Regions from separate parts of the Pseudomonas simiae genome, predicted to be linked through region 2. Evidence: predicted binding sites of a transcription regulator. Region 2 holds the regulator's gene; the other holds the start of a gene.
The links. Region 2 encodes FliA, which starts transcription of late flagellar genes. Its sites were predicted from a motif close to CTAAAGTTTNNNNNNNNNNNGCCGNTAA; they were not measured.
Positions count from the first base shown of each region.

Region 1: a site for FliA is predicted at 3,297-3,324, ahead of motA (flagellar motor stator protein MotA). Genes of this name have one in related genera too.

Region 1 is NZ_CP010896.1:555,832-563,690, forward strand. It holds gene asd (archaetidylserine decarboxylase) at 1-801, opposite strand, end outside; gene PF1751_RS02415 (rhodanese-like domain-containing protein) at 817-1,632, opposite strand; gene PF1751_RS02420 (HDOD domain-containing protein) at 1,690-3,225, opposite strand; gene motA (flagellar motor stator protein MotA) at 3,392-4,243, shown strand; gene motB (flagellar motor protein MotB) at 4,247-5,266, shown strand; gene rsgA (small ribosomal subunit biogenesis GTPase RsgA) at 5,318-6,349, opposite strand; gene orn (oligoribonuclease) at 6,458-7,000, shown strand; gene PF1751_RS02445 (trimeric intracellular cation channel family protein) at 7,192-7,809, shown strand; gene queG (tRNA epoxyqueuosine(34) reductase QueG) at 7,806-7,859, opposite strand, start outside.
Region 2 is NZ_CP010896.1:4,350,549-4,358,407, forward strand. It holds gene PF1751_RS19675 (flagellar motor protein) at 2-742, opposite strand; gene PF1751_RS19680 (protein-glutamate methylesterase/protein-glutamine glutaminase) at 742-1,869, opposite strand; gene PF1751_RS19685 (chemotaxis protein CheA) at 1,918-4,125, opposite strand; gene PF1751_RS19690 (protein phosphatase CheZ) at 4,137-4,925, opposite strand; gene PF1751_RS19695 (chemotaxis response regulator CheY) at 4,944-5,318, opposite strand; gene fliA (RNA polymerase sigma factor FliA) at 5,487-6,227, opposite strand; gene fleN (flagellar synthesis regulator FleN) at 6,224-7,057, opposite strand; gene flhF (flagellar biosynthesis GTPase FlhF) at 7,164-7,859, opposite strand, start outside.

The DNA.
Region 1 (7,859 bases), 2.3 Mb from region 2:
TTCAGCCCACGTCACCTGACCCGGCCCAAACAGCACGATCGCGGTCGAACCCAGCTTGAAGCGACCCAGCTCCGCGCCTTTCTCCAGGTGAATCGGCGCGCGTGCAGCCTCGTCATAGCGGAAGGTTTTCAGCTCACGCTTCGGCGGTGTCACCAAGCCAGCCCATACGGTTTCAATCGACGCCACAATCATCGCACCCACCAACACCACGGCCATTGGGCCGCGTTCGGTGTCGAAGATGCAGGCAACCCGCTCATTACGTGCGAACAGCTCGGGTACGTTTTCAGCGGTGGTCTGGTTGACCGAGAAGATGCGGCCAGGAATGTAGACCATCTCGCGCAGGGTGCCGGCCAGTGGCATGTGCACACGGTGGTAGTCCTTGGGCGACAGATAAACCGTGGCGAAGTCACCGCCCATGAACGGCGCTGACAAGGCCGAATCGCCACCCAGCAGCTCCAGCACGCTGAAACTGTGCCCCTTGGCCTGGAACACCCGACCATGCTCGATCGGCCCCAACTGGCTGACCGCGCCATCGGCTGGGCTCAGCACCGCACCTGGGGTTTGGTCCAGTGGGCGCGCGCCGTCTTTCAGGGCGCGGGTGAAGAAGGCGTTGAAGTGCTCGTAGGCGGTCAGGTCTTCAACCAAGGCCTGGGACATGTCCACTTGATAGCGCTTGGCGAACCAGGCAGTGAAGGCATTCTTGAACCAACGCACGCGGCATTCGGCAATGCAACCGGCCAGGCGCGACAGCAAGTGGTGCGGCAGCAAGTACTGGCTGAGGATAAACAACTGCTTTTTCATAACTGTCCTTAAACCTTAAATCTCGACGGGGGTGTCGGGGTGGTTGCCCCATTCGCCCCAGGAACCGGCATAACCTTTGACTCGCGGATAACCGAGCGCCTTGGCCACCAGGTAGGTGAAGCCAGAGCGGTGGTGAGTCTGGCAGTGGGTGATGATTTCTTTGTCTTTGGTCAGCCCGAGGTCTTCGAGGATCTGCGGCATGTCGCGGCGGATACGCAGGTTGCGCGCCTTGTCCATGCCGGACGTCCATTCGAAGTTCACTGCGCCGGGAATGTGCCCGCCTTTGGCTGCGAGCACTTTCTCGCCGGAATACTCCAGCGGGCCGCGTGCGTCCCAGATACCCAGGTCGGGCGCGCCGAGGCGGCTTTGCAGGTATTCGCGGGTGGCTGTTGGGCCATCATGCAGCGTCAGGCTGACGGGGTTGCCGACCGGGGTGGGCACGTCAGTCGAAACCGGGCGTTTTTCTTCCAGCCAGGCCAGCAGGCCACCGTCGAGGTAGTGGTACTTCTGGTGGCCGATCACGTCGAGCATCCAGATGAAGCGCCCGGCCCAGCCACCGCCTTCGTCGTCATAGACCACGTAAGTGGCGTCCGGGGTGTGGCCCAGTTCGCCGAACAGTTTCTCGAGGTCGGCCTTGTTGGGCAGCAGGCCAGGCGCCGGCGGCTGGCCCAGTTGGGTGCGCTTGGGGTCAACGAAATGTGCGCCGGGGATGTGCCCTTCGGCGTAGCGGGCGGCACTGGTGAGGTCCACCAGTATCAAGTGTTCGGCATCGAGGCGACCAAGCAGGTCGCTGGGTTCGATCACCAGCGGCAAGCCAGAGAAGTCAGGCATGTGAGGTCTCCTGTGCACAAATGTTGGCGATAAAAGAGGGCGATTGTAGCGCAAGCATCAGGCGCTGCGGTTGGTAAAGCAGTGCAGGGCTTTCTCGATGCATTGGGCGGTTTTACCGAAGGCCTGCACGGTGGTTTCCGAGAACGGCCCGCCGCCCTGGTCGGCCACCATCAGCATCACCACCTTGCCATTGCAACTCAGGGACCGCAGCAACAGGTGTTCGCCGGTGAACAGGCGGCGCAGGACCGGCGGCAGCAAGGCCGAGAACTGGGCGTGGTTTTCAGGGTTGAGGCGCACTTGGGCGGACTTTTCCAGCAAGCGCTGCAGCAACGTACTATTGACCACATCCAGGCTCAAATTGGCTGCATCCTTCGGCAGGCCATCGGCCTGGTGCACACGCAACGTGCTCAAGGCGCGGTCAGCCATCAGCAGCATGACCCGCTGCATACCACTGGCGACCAGGGCCTCCTTGGCGCACGTGGTCAAGTGCATGGCGTTGGCAAAGCGGCTCGGCTCCACCAGCAGTTCAGTACAGCGTTTGCGCCACACGGCCAGGGCCTCGGCGGTGGGCGGCGGCGCGGGGAGCAGGCCGCGATGAATCTTCTGTACATGCCACGGCCAGATCAGCGACAGCGCCGGGTGCCAGAGGTCAGGCATCAAGGTGGTGCGGGCGCTGGTGACAGCCTGTTGGTGGACCAGTTGCTGCACCTCGCCCAAGGGCTGTTGCAGGTACAGCGCAGTGAGCAACTGCCAGCGTTCGGTGTGCGGGCAGGTCCAGGACTCCTGGGCCGACATTGCCAGGCCGTTGGCCAGCAGCACGGTGTTGGCCGGCTGGTTCAGCCAGCGGCGCAGGTTGGGTTCGGCATCGAGCAATTGCTGGTGGCGCAGCGGGTCGTCTTCACGGGCGATGTGCAGGGCCTTGACCAGCAGGCGCTGCTCGCTCATCAGCAACGTGTAACCCTGGCATACCCAGATCGGCAGGTGCCAGGCTTCGGTCAGGCCGACGCACAGGTCCAGCAGGCGCACGCCGAACAGTTCTCGCTCGACCTCGCGGGCTGACTGGCCTTTGTGGATCACCCGCAGTTCCCATTCTTCCAGGAGTTTGGGATAGGCGACCGCCATTGGCCACAGCGGCGACAGAAACAACAGGCTGCCCCAGTGAATGTCCTGCCACAGCCGCGCCAGGCGACTGCCGAACAAGCCGTTGGCTTGCTGCGACGCGTGCTGGCTGATCAGCAGAAGTTGGCGCAATGCCACGGGGATCTCATTGGCCGGCACCGAAGGCAGACGTGCCAGCAGTTCTTCGGCGCGCTTGAGGCCCAGGCGGTTGAGCGCCACTTCAAGGTTTTCCGCCGGTTCCGCCAGGCTGCCATGGGTGTGGCTGTTGGCCTCGCGCATCACGCTGAGGACGAGCGCCGGGCTGCTTTGCATCAGCTCGGCAATATCTCGCAATGAACTGCGGCTGTCGCGGATGCCTTTGCACACGCGGTCGTGACTGGCCTGGGGGACAGGCAGCCGTACATCGTCCAGGCACTTGATCCAAGCGGCGAGAGAGTTGGGTTTTGCAGTTGGGACTGTCGTTTCATTAGCCATGATAGGGGCGCGATCATCACTTGCGGTCTACACGCCCGGAGCGGGCCGAACTGGCTTTTCGCCTTAACGGGCTATAGTCTGGCGCAGTTTTGCCGATAAGTAGAACAAGAGTTTTCTGCTACACCCAATATGTCCATGAACCCGACGGCGCAAGTACTCATCTCCTATGGCTAAAATTATCGGCATCATCGTCGTCTTCGCGAGCGTGCTCGGCGGGTACGTCCTGTCCCACGGTAAAATTGCGGCACTGATCCAGCCTTTCGAGGTGATGATTATTGGCGGTGCCGCACTGGGTGCCTTCCTGCAGGCGAACCCCGGCTACATGACCATGCACGTGATCAAGAAGTCGCTGGGCATGTTCGGTTCGCGCTTCACCCATACCTTCTACCTGGAGGTGTTGGGCCTGGTCTACGAGATCCTCAACAAGAGCCGCCGCGAAGGCATGATGGCCATCGAGGCCGACATCGAAGACGCCGCGGCCAGCCCGATTTTCGCCAAGTACCCGGCCGTGCTCAAAGATGAGCGCATGACCGCCTACATCTGTGACTACCTGCGCATCATGTCCTCCGGCAACATGGCCCCCCATGAGCTGGAAGGCCTGTTCGACATGGAATTGTTCAGCCTTAAAGAAGAGCTTGAGCACCCCTCCCACGCCGTGACCGGCATCGCTGACGGTATGCCGGGTTTCGGTATCGTCGCGGCGGTACTCGGCATCGTGGTGACCATGGCGTCCCTGGGTGAGGGCGACCAGGCTGCCATCGGTATGCACGTGGGTGCGGCATTGGTCGGTACCTTCTTCGGTATTCTCGCGGCCTACGGCTTCTTCGGTCCGCTCGCCACCTCCCTGGCCCATGACGCCAAGGAAGAAATCAACCTGTACGAATCGATCAAGGCCAGCCTGGTCGCCTCCGCTTCCGGGATGCCGCCATCGCTGGCGGTGGAGTTCGGTCGCAAGGTGCTGTACCCCAAGCATCGCCCAAGCTTCGCCGAGCTGGAACAAGCGGTTCGCGGTCGCTAAGCCATGGAAAACAACCAGCCGATAATCATCAAGCGCGTCAAGCGCTTCGCTGCGGGGCACCATGGCGGCGCTTGGAAGATCGCCTTCGCCGACTTTGCGACGGCGATGATGGCGTTCTTCCTGGTGCTGTGGCTGATGTCCACTGCCACGCCGGAACAGAAGATCGCCATTGCCGGCTACTTCAAAGACCCGATTGGTTTCTCGGAAAGCGGCACGCCCTTCGTGATCGACCTGGGCGGCTCACCGCAGTTGGCGCCTGAGCGCACCATCAACCCGGAAATCAAGACCGAATCGCCTCAGGAGAAAATCCCGATCGAGCGCGATACCGTCGAGGCCATGGCTGAACAGGTCGAGCAGGAGCGTCTTGAGCTGTTGCTGCAAGAGCTGCAGAACAAGGTCGAGGAAAACCCGCAGTTGCTGAAGTTCAAGGATCAGATTTCGTTCGAGATCACCCCGGACGGTTTGCGCATCCAGATCACCGATGCGGCCAACCGACCGATGTTCGACTCGGGCAGTGCGCGCTTGAAGCCGTACTTCGAAGACATCCTGCTGGCCATGGCCGACACCATCAAGGCGGTGCCGAACAAGATCAGCATCAGTGGCCACACCGACGCCAAACCCTATGCGGGGCAGGGCGACTTCGGCAACTGGGAGCTCTCGGCCAACCGTGCCAACGCAGCTCGTCGTGCGTTGGTGGCCGGTAGCTACCCGGACCCGCAAGTCGCGCGCGTGGTGGGGTTTGCGTCTTCGCAGTTGTTTGATGCGAAAGACCCGTTCAACCCGATCAACCGCCGTATCGATATCGTGGTGCTGACCAAAAAGGCCCAGCGTGCGATTGAGGGTGACCCGCCGCCGGCACCGCAACCCACCCAAGGTGCGGGCGCGCCGGGTGAAGTGCCGGCCGATCCGAACGCTATTCCGCCAGGGCAGGAGCCGTTGCCGGCGCATGAACTGCGCCAGAAGCTGAATTTGTTTGATGAGGGTGGGGTGAAGGATCCTACGGTGCCAGGTACGGGTTCGTAGACTTCACATACAACAAGGCCGCGATGATCGCGGCCTTGTTGTTTCAGCAGTTTAATAACTGCTTTCGGGCAGACTCGCAATAATCGACCGATAGCTGTTCATCCGCTGCTGCTGCACACGCCCATCCTCCAGCGCCTTGAGCAACGCACAGCCCGGCTCGCGGTCGTGTTTGCAGTCGCGGAAGCGGCAGGTGCCGATCAGGTCGTTGAATTCGATGAAGCCCGCTTCCACATCGCTGCGGCTGACGTGGCCGAGGCCGAATTCACGGATGCCTGGGGAGTCGATCAACTCACCGCCGCCGGGGAAGTGGAACAGCCGCGCGGTGGTGGTGGTGTGGGTGCCCTGTCCGGACAGTTCCGACAGCGGGCCCACGCGGGTGTCGACTTCCGGCAGCAGGCTGTTGACCAGCGAGGATTTACCCACGCCTGACTGGCCGACAAACACGCTGATGCGCCCGTCCAACTGCTGTTGCAGCTGTTCCATACCATTACCGTGATGCGCCGAAACCTCCAGCACCGGGTAACCGAGGGTGCGGTACACCGCCAGCAAGGCGTTGAGCGCCGGGGCGTTCTGTTCGTCGATCAGGTCGAATTTGTTCAACAGCAACAGCGGGCGGATGCCGGCGTGCTCGGCTGCGACCAGGTAGCGGTCGATCAGGTTGGCATGCGGCTCAGGCAGTGGCGCGAACACGATGACAATCATGTCGACGTTGGCCGCCACTGGCTTGAGCTGGCCGCGGCTGTCCGGGCGGCGCAGTTCGGTGGTGCGAGGCAGTTGGGCGACGATCACGCCGATGCCCTGGTTGCCGGCTCGCCAGACCACTTTGTCGCCGGTGACCAGCGCAGGCAGGTTGGCGCGCAGGTGGCAACGGGATACCGAGCCTGCGAGTTCGCCTTCCAGCGCCTCGACTTCGACCTGTACACCAAAGTGCGCGATCACCAGGCCCGTTTGCTCGGGGCCCAGGTCGCCGCCTTCAAGCGCTTCCACGGCGGAGGATTCACGTTTGGCGGCGCGAGCGGCGCGTTCACCTTGAATCTTTTCGATGCGCCAGTTTTGGCGACGGTTGAGCTGGCGTTTGGCCATTGGTGTTCCGTGTCGATAATACAAAGGTTAGGTAAAACGGTCGCGAGTCTAGCATGCCCCTGCCTGCTAAACTGCGCAGCTAAGCCAAGGTGCCAAGAGAATCAAGCCATGCAAAACCCACAGAACCTGATTTGGATCGATCTGGAAATGACCGGTCTGAACCCTGACACCGACGTCATCATCGAAATGGCGACGATTGTCACCGACAGCAACCTCAACACCTTGGCCGAAGGGCCGGTGATTGCCATCCACCACAGCGACGCCGTCCTCGCCACCATGGACGAGTGGAATACCCGCACTCATGGCAACTCCGGCCTGACCCAGCGCGTGCGCGACAGCCGTATCAGCATGGCCGAAGCAGAAGCCGAGACCATCGCCTTCCTGGAAAAGTGGGTGCCCAAGGGCAAGTCGCCGATCTGCGGCAACAGCATCTGCCAGGATCGTCGCTTCCTTTATACGCATATGAAAGCGCTGGAAAGCTACTTCCACTACCGCAACCTGGATGTGTCCACGCTTAAAGAGCTGGCTGCGCGTTGGGCGCCGGAAGTCAAAGACAGCTTCCATAAAGGCAGCACGCACTTGGCGCTGGATGATATTCGCGAGTCGATTGCCGAGCTGCAGCATTACCGCAAGCATTTCATCAAGGCCTGAAGATGTGGCGCCTGGCCCGGCGCCATCGAAGGCAAGCCAGCTCCCACGCTTGACCGTTTTGTCACGACGCGCGCGGAACAAATGGGGGAGCTGGCTCGCCTGCGGTAGGGTCGACGCGGTCTTTCGCCAAGCGCCCTCTTTTGGTGCCATCAGCAAATGATTAGACTGCCGGCCTCAATGCAAGGATCGCCATCATGCTGCTGATGCTCTACCTCATCGCCATCACCGCCGAAGCCATGACCGGCGCGCTGTCGGCCGGACGGCGTGGCATGGACTGGTTCGGCGTGGTGCTGATCGCGTGTGTGACGGCGTTGGGTGGCGGTTCGGTGCGTGATGTGCTGCTTGGGCACTACCCGCTGACCTGGGTCAAGCACCCGGAATACCTGGTGCTGACCTCCATTGCCGCACTGGTGACGATCTTTATCGCACCGCTGATGCGCCGCCTGCGCTCGCTGTTCCTGGCGCTGGACGCCGTGGGCCTGGTGGCCTTCACCCTGATCGGTTGCATGACTGCGCTGGAAATGGGCCACGGCATGCTGGTGGCATCGGTCAGCGGGGTGATCACCGGGGTCTTCGGCGGCATCCTGCGCGACATCTTCTGCAACGACATCCCGCTGATCTTTCGCCGCGAGTTGTACGCCAGTGTGTCGTTCCTCGCCGCCTGGTTTTATATGCTGTGCCTTTATCTGGAGCTGCCCAGCGAGCAAGCGATCCTGCTGACCCTGTTCAGCGGCTTTCTACTGCGCCTGCTGGCGATCCGTTTTCACTGGGAAATGCCCAAGTTCGTCTACAACGACGATGTGCACTAGCGGCTGGCGTGCTGGTTCAGTGCCCATTCCACGTGTTCGCGCACCAGTTC
Region 2 (7,859 bases):
ATCAATCCATGAAGCCCTGGAGCTTCAATTCGATGGAGCGCGGGTTCTCGCCCTCGGCAATCGACAAAATACCTTCCAACAACATTTCGCGGTAACGCGACTGGCGCATGGCGATCGACTTGAGTTTGCTCGCCACCGGCAACAACACCAGGTTGGCACTGGCCACGCCGTAGATGGTGGCGACAAACGCCACGGCAATACCGCTGCCCAGTTGCGAAGGGTCGGCCAGGTTGCCCATCACGTGGATCAGGCCCATCACCGCACCGATGATGCCGATGGTCGGCGCATAACCGCCCATGCTTTCAAAGACTTTGGCGGCGTTGATGTCGCGGCTTTCCTGGGTATAAAAATCCACTTCCAGGATGCTGCGGATCGCTTCCGGCTCGGCCCCGTCCACCAGCAATTGCAGGCCTTTGCGCGCGTAGCTGTCCGGCTCGGCATCGGCCACGCCTTCCAGCCCCAGCAGGCCTTCCTTGCGCGCGGTGAGACTCCAGTTGACTACACGGTCGATGCCGCCCGGCAGGTCGACACGTGGCGGGAAGATGATCCACACCAGAATCTGCATGGCACGCTTGAACGAGCTCAGGGGCGATTGCAACAACGCAGCACCCACGGTGCCACCGATCACGATCAGCGCCGCCGGGCCGTTGGCCAGGGCGCCGAGGTGGCCGCCTTCAAGGTAGTTGCCGCCAATGATCGCGACAAACGCCATGATGATGCCGATCAGGCTCAGGACATCCATCAGAGGCAGGCCTCCACCAGATGCTTGCCGATGTCGTCCAGGCTGTAGACAGCGTCAGCCAGGTCGGCCTTGACGATGGCCATGGGCATGCCGTAGATCACGCAGCTGGCTTCGTCCTGGGCCCAGATGGCGCTGCCGCCTTGCTTGAGCAGGCGCGCGCCTTCACGGCCGTCGGCGCCCATGCCGGTAAGCACCACCGCCAGAACTTTGTCGCCGTAGGACTTGGCCGCCGATCCGAAGGTGATATCCACGCATGGCTTGTAGTTCAGACGCTCGTCACCCGGCAGGATTTTGATCGCGCCGCGGCCGTCCACCATCATCTGCTTGCCACCCGGCGCCAGCAGCGCCAGACCCGGACGCAGGATGTCGCCATCCTCGGCTTCCTTGACGCTGATGCGGCACAGTTTGTCCAGGCGCTCGGCAAAGGCCTTGGTGAACGCAGCGGGCATGTGCTGGATCAGCACGATCGGCGCCGGGAAGTTGGCCGGCAACTGGGTCAATACGCGTTGCAGGGCAACCGGGCCGCCCGTGGACGTACCGATGGCGACCAGCTTATAGGCTTTGCGCTTGGGTGCAGGCGAATACGCCGCCGCAGGTGCAGCCGTACGTACCGGCGGCGCCGCAGGCCGTGCAACCGGCGCAGGCGCCGGGCGACTATACGAAGAACTGGTGGGAGCAGCAGGCGCAGCAACGGGTGCTGGCGCAGGCGCACTGAACAGGCTACGACGGTTACTGCGCGAAATGCTGTGCACCTTCTCGCACAGCATCTGCTTGACCTTCTCGGGGTTGCGCGAGATGTCTTCGAAATTCTTCGGCAGAAAATCCACCGCGCCGGCGTCCAGCGCATCCAGGGTGACCCGGGCGCCTTCGTGAGTCAGCGAGGAGAACATCAACACCGGGGTCGGGCAACGTTGCATGATGTGCCGGACTGCCGTGATGCCATCCATCATCGGCATCTCGTAGTCCATGGTGATCACGTCCGGTTTCAACGCAATGGCTTGATCAATCGCCTCTTTGCCGTTGGTGGCCGTGCCGACCACCTGGATGCTTGGATCGGCGGAAAGAATTTCCGAGACGCGGCGACGGAAGAAACCCGAATCGTCCACCACCAGGACCTTGACTGCCATAAACACTCCGTTAGGCGGGGCGGGCACTACCGCCCTGCCCCACCAGAATCAAATACGCCGAGCGGCGTAACGCTTGAGCATGCTCGGAACATCGAGAATCAGCGCGATCCGGCCGTCACCGGTAATGGTCGCACCCGACATGCCCGGGGTTCCCTGCAGCATTTTGCCCAAAGGCTTGATGACCACTTCTTCCTGGCCCACCAGTTGATCGACCACGAAGCCGATGCGCTGGGTGCCCACCGAAAGAATCACCACATGGCCTTCGCGCTGCTCTTCATGCTTGGCCGATGCCACCAGCCAGCGCTTGAGGTAGAACAGTGGCAATGCCTTGTCGCGCACGATCACCACTTCCTGGCCGTCCACCACATTGGTGCGCGACAGGTCGAGGTGGAAGATCTCGTTGACGTTGACCAGCGGGAAAGCGAAGGCCTGGTTGCCCAGCATCACCATCAGGGTTGGCATGATCGCCAAGGTCAACGGCACCTTGATGACGATCTTCGAGCCCTGGCCCTTGGTCGAGTAGATGTTGATCGAGCCGTTGAGCTGGCTGATCTTGGTCTTCACCACGTCCATGCCGACGCCACGGCCGGACACGTCGGAAATCTCGGTCTTGGTCGAGAAGCCCGGGGCGAAGATCAGGTTGTAGCACTCGCTATCGGTCAGGCGGTCGGCGGCGTCCTTGTCCATCACGCCACGCTTGACCGCGATATTGCGCAATATCGCCGGGTCCATGCCCTTGCCGTCGTCAGTGATCGACAACAGGATGTGGTCGCCCTCTTGCTCCGCCGCCAGGATCACTTTGCCGTTGCGGGACTTGCCCGAGGCTTCGCGTTCTTCCGGGGTTTCCACGCCGTGGTCGACAGCGTTGCGCACCAAGTGGACCAGCGGGTCGGCCAGGGCCTCGACAAGGTTCTTGTCGAGGTCGGTTTCTTCACCCACCAGTTCCAGGTTGATTTCTTTCTTCAACTGGCGTGCCAGGTCACGAACCAGGCGCGGGAAGCGGCCGAAGACTTTCTTGATCGGCTGCATCCGGGTTTTCATCACGGCGGTCTGCAGGTCGGCGGTCACCACGTCGAGGTTCGACACGGCCTTTTGCATGGCTTCATCGCCGCTGCTCAGGCCCAGGCGCACCAGGCGGTTACGCACCAGTACCAGTTCGCCGACCATGTTCATGATGTCGTCCAGGCGTGCGGTATCAACGCGCACGGTGGTTTCGGCTTCACTGGCGGGTTTATCGGCAACCGGTGCGGCGGCGGCACGTGCCGGAGCAGGTGCGGCAGCCGGCGCAGGTTTGGCCGCTGGTGCAGGGGCAGGCGCTGCAGCTTTGGCGGCAACCGGAGCAGCCGTGGCAACCGTCGCCGCTGGGGCCACTTCGCTGAACTTGCCCTTGCCGTGCAGTTCGTCCAGCAGCGATTCGAACTCATGATCGGAGATCAGGCCGTCGCCGGCCGGTGCTGCACTGGCCGCGGCAGGCGCTGCGGCCGTGGCGGCGACTTCCGGCAAGGCGTCGGCCACGAAGGTGCCCTTGCCGTGCAGTTGGTCGAGCAACGCTTCGAATTCGTCGTCGGTGATATCGGTGTTGGCATTGGCGGTCGGTGCTGCCGGCGCTTCCGACACAGCGGCAGGTGTCACGGCGTCGGCCGCGAACTGGCCTTTGCCATGCAACTGGTCAAGCAGGGATTCGAACTCAGCGTCAGTGATGTCTTCGCTGGTTGGCGCGGCAACAGCCGCAGCCGGTGCTTCTGCCTCGGCCTTCACGGCACTGAGGGAGTTAAGCAACTGCTCGAATTCGCTGTCGGTCACATCCGGCTCGGCCTCAGCCACTGGCTCGGGTGCTGCTTCTGCTACCGGCGCAGCCGACAGGTCGGCGGGCTCCGCATAACGTGCCAGCGCAGCCAACAGTTCCGGAGTGGCCGCGGTGATCGGGGCACGTTCGCGGACTTCGCTGAACATGCCGTTGACCGCATCCAGTGCTTCGAGAATCACGTCCATCAATTCCGAATCAACGTGACGCTCACCCTTGCGCAGGATGTCGAACACGTTCTCGGCAATGTGGCAGCATTCCACCAGCTCATGGAGCTGGAGGAAGCCGGCGCCCCCTTTTACAGTGTGAAAACCGCGAAAAATTGCATTGAGCAGGTTCGCATCATCCGGTCGGCTTTCCAGCTCGACCAGTTGCTCGGACAACTGCTCTAAAATTTCGCCGGCCTCTACAAGGAAATCCTGAAGGATTTCTTCATCGGCGCCGAAGCTCATGTGGGTGCTCCTTAGAAGCCTAAACTGGATAACAGGTCATCAACATCATCTTGACCCGATACAACGTCTTCACGTTTATCGGCATGAATCTGCGGACCTTCACCCTTGGCGAGATGTTTTTTTGGATCTTTTTCCGAGAGGATCGCTTCGCGGTCATGTTCAATGCCGGCAAAACGGTCAACCTGGCCTGCCATAAGCACCAATTTGAGCAAGTTGCTTTCCACTTCGGTGACCAACTGGGTCACACGCTTGATCACCTGACCGGTGAGGTCCTGGTAATCCTGGGCGAGCAGAATGTCGTTGAGGTTGCTGGAAACCGTGCGGTTTTCCTGCTCGCTGCGTGACAAGAACCCTTCGACCCGACGCGCCAACTCACGAAACTCTTCAGCGCCGACTTCGCGGCGCATGAAACGGCCCCAGTCGTTGCTCAGGGCCTGGGCTTCGTTGGCCATACCGTTGACCAGAGGCGTGGCGTTTTCCACCAGGTCCATGGTGCGGTTGGCCGCTGCCTCAGTCAGCCTGACCACATAGGACAGGCGTTCGGTGGCATCAGTGATCTGCGAGATTTCCTCAGCCTGGGGCATGTGTGGGTCAATCTGGAAATTGACGATCGCACTGTGCAGCTCGCGTGTGAGCTTGCCCACTTCCTGGTACAGGCCGCGATCACGGGTCTGGTTGAGCTCATGGATCAACTGCACCGCGTCGCCGAACTGACCTTTTTCAAGGCTTTCGACCAACTGGTGAGCATGCTTTTTCAGGGTCGACTCGAAGTCGGCCTGCGATGATTCTTTATGCTCCATAGCTCCCCCGTGGCAGCATCAATGACCGATGCGGTCGAAGATTTTTTCAATCTTCTCTTTCAAGGCCAATGCAGTGAATGGCTTGACCACGTAACCGTTTACCCCAGCTTGGGCGGCTTCGATGATCTGCTCACGCTTGGCTTCGGCGGTCACCATCAGCACAGGCAGGCCGCGCAGCTTTTCGTCAGCACGTACGTGGCGCAGCAAGTCGATACCGGTCATGCCCGGCATGTTCCAGTCCGTTACCAGAAAGTCGATGCTCCCGCTGTTGAGGATCGGAATGGCCGTAATGCCGTCATCCGCCTCGACCGTGTTAGTGAACCCAAGGTCACGCAACAGGTTTTTTATGATCCGCCGCATCGTTGAGAAGTCATCAACGATGAGGATTTTCATGTTCTTGTCCAATTCGACCTCCAAGCAGTCTTAAACGCGCCCAGCACCTGGACGCGCCATTTCAATCAACAGGCATTACACAAAAAGGACTGCCGAGGGCACCACGGGTCGAACCCGCGAAGGCTGGTCGCCCTCACGGTCTCGTCTGCAGTGTCCCCACACTGCCTGTCAGCGCGCTCGCCACTCTCCCAAACGCCCCCGCAAGCGGGCTGCGCACTGGCTGTGCAACTGGCTGACCCGCGACTCGCTGACCCCCAGGACCTCACCGATTTCCTTGAGGTTCAGCTCTTCGTCGTAGTACAACGCCAACACCAGTCGCTCACGCTCCGGCAAATTGGCAATCGCGTCCGCCAACGCCCCCTGGAAACGCTCATCTTCCAGGTCACGCGATGGCTCCATATGAGCGCTCGCGCCGTCCTCGTGCAGCCCTTCGTGTTCGCCGTCCTGCAACAGGTCGTCGAAACTGAACAGGCGGCTGCCCAAGGTATCGTTCAAAATCCCGTAGTAATCGTCGAGACTCAATTGGAGTTCGGCCGCAACTTCGTGATCTTTAGCGTCGCGACCGGTTTTTGCTTCAATTGCGCGAATTGCGTCACTGACCATGCGCGTATTGCGATGCACCGAACGCGGCGCCCAGTCACCTTTACGCACCTCATCAAGCATCGCGCCACGGATACGGATCCCCGCATACGTCTCGAAACTCGCGCCCTTGCTCGCGTCATATTTGGTCGACACTTCGAGCAGGCCGATCATGCCCGCCTGGATCAGGTCTTCGACCTGGACGCTGGCCGGCAGGCGTGCCAGCAGGTGGTAGGCAATGCGCTTGACCAAGGGCGCGTAGCGCTCGATCAACTCGCCCTGACTGTCACGGGCAGACCTCTTGTAAGCGTTGTAGCCAGTCGCTGTCATAGCACGGGTCCTGCGCTCGTCTGATGCACCAATCGCTCGACGAAAAACTCCAGATGCCCCCGTGGGTTGGCGGGCAACGGCCAGGTATCGACCTTCTGGGCAATAGCCTTGAACGCCAATGCGCACTTGGAACGAGGGAACGCTTCGTAGACTGCACGCTGCTTTTGCACAGCCTTGCGCACACACTCGTCGTAGGGCACTGCGCCGACGTATTGTAAGGCGACATCGAGGAAACGATCCGTGACCTTGGTCAACTTGGCGAACAGGTTGCGCCCTTCCTGCGGGCTCTGGGCCATGTTGGCCAAGACGCGGAAGCGGTTCATGCCGTAGTCACGGTTAAGCAGTTTGATCAGGGCGTAGGCGTCGGTGATCGAGGTGGGTTCGTCGCAGACCACCAGCAACACTTCCTGCGCGGCGCGCACGAAGCTGACCACGGACTCGCCGATCCCGGCGGCGGTGTCAATCACCAGCACGTCGAGGTTATCGCCGATATCACTGAACGCCTGGATGAGGCCGGCATGCTGCGCCGGGCTCAGGTGCACCATGCTCTGGGTGCCCGAGGCAGCCGGCACGATGCGGATGCCACCGGGGCCCTGCAGCAGCACATCGCGCAGCTCGCAGCGGCCCTCGATCACATCGGCAAGGGTATGTTTGGGCGTCAGCCCCAGCAGAACGTCGACGTTCGCCAGGCCCAGGTCAGCATCCAACAGCATGACGCGACGGCCAAGCTCTGCCAGGGCCAGGGACAAATTCACTGACACGTTAGTTTTCCCGACGCCACCTTTGCCGCCGGTCACCGCGATCACCTGTACGGGATGCATGCTGCCCATTTTATTTCTTTACCTTGTCTTGCTTAGACGCAGGCTACATGGCTTGGCCGCGTGAATCGCTTGCAGACCATCGATGTAGGTACATTTCACGGTGTTCATCCTGCCCTCAACCGACCCGTTTTGCCGGGTTGTGATAAAGGTCGGCGAACATATCAGCCATCGCTTCCTCGCTAGGCTCTTCTTGCATTTGCACGCTGACTGCACGGCTGACCAACTGATGACGGCGCGGTAGATGCAGATCATCGGGGATCCGCGGCCCGTCGGTCAGGTAAGCGACCGGCAATTCATGACTGATGGCCAGGCTCAGCACCTCGCCCAGGCTCGCGGTTTCGTCGAGCTTGGTGAGGATGCAACCGGCCAGGCCGCAGCGTTTGTAGCTGTGATACGCAGCGGTAAGAACCTGTTTCTGGCTGGTGGTTGCAAGCACCAGGTAGTTTTTCGATTTGATGCCACGTCCGGCCAGGCTTTCAAGCTGCATGCGCAATGCCGGGTCGCTGGCTTGCAGGCCGGCGGTATCGATCAATACCACGCGTTTGCGCAACAGCGGGTCGAGGGCGTTGGCCAGGGACTGGCCCGGGTCGACGTGAGTCACCGATACATTGAGAATACGGCCCAGCGTCTTGAGCTGCTCCTGGGCACCAATACGGTAGCTGTCCATGCTCACCAGCGCGATATTCTGTGCGCCGTATTTGAGTACGTAACGGGCCGCCAGCTTGGCCAGGGTGGTGGTCTTGCCCATGCCGGCAGGGCCGACCATGGCGATCACACCGCCCTCTTCCAATGGTTCGATTTCCGGGGTGAC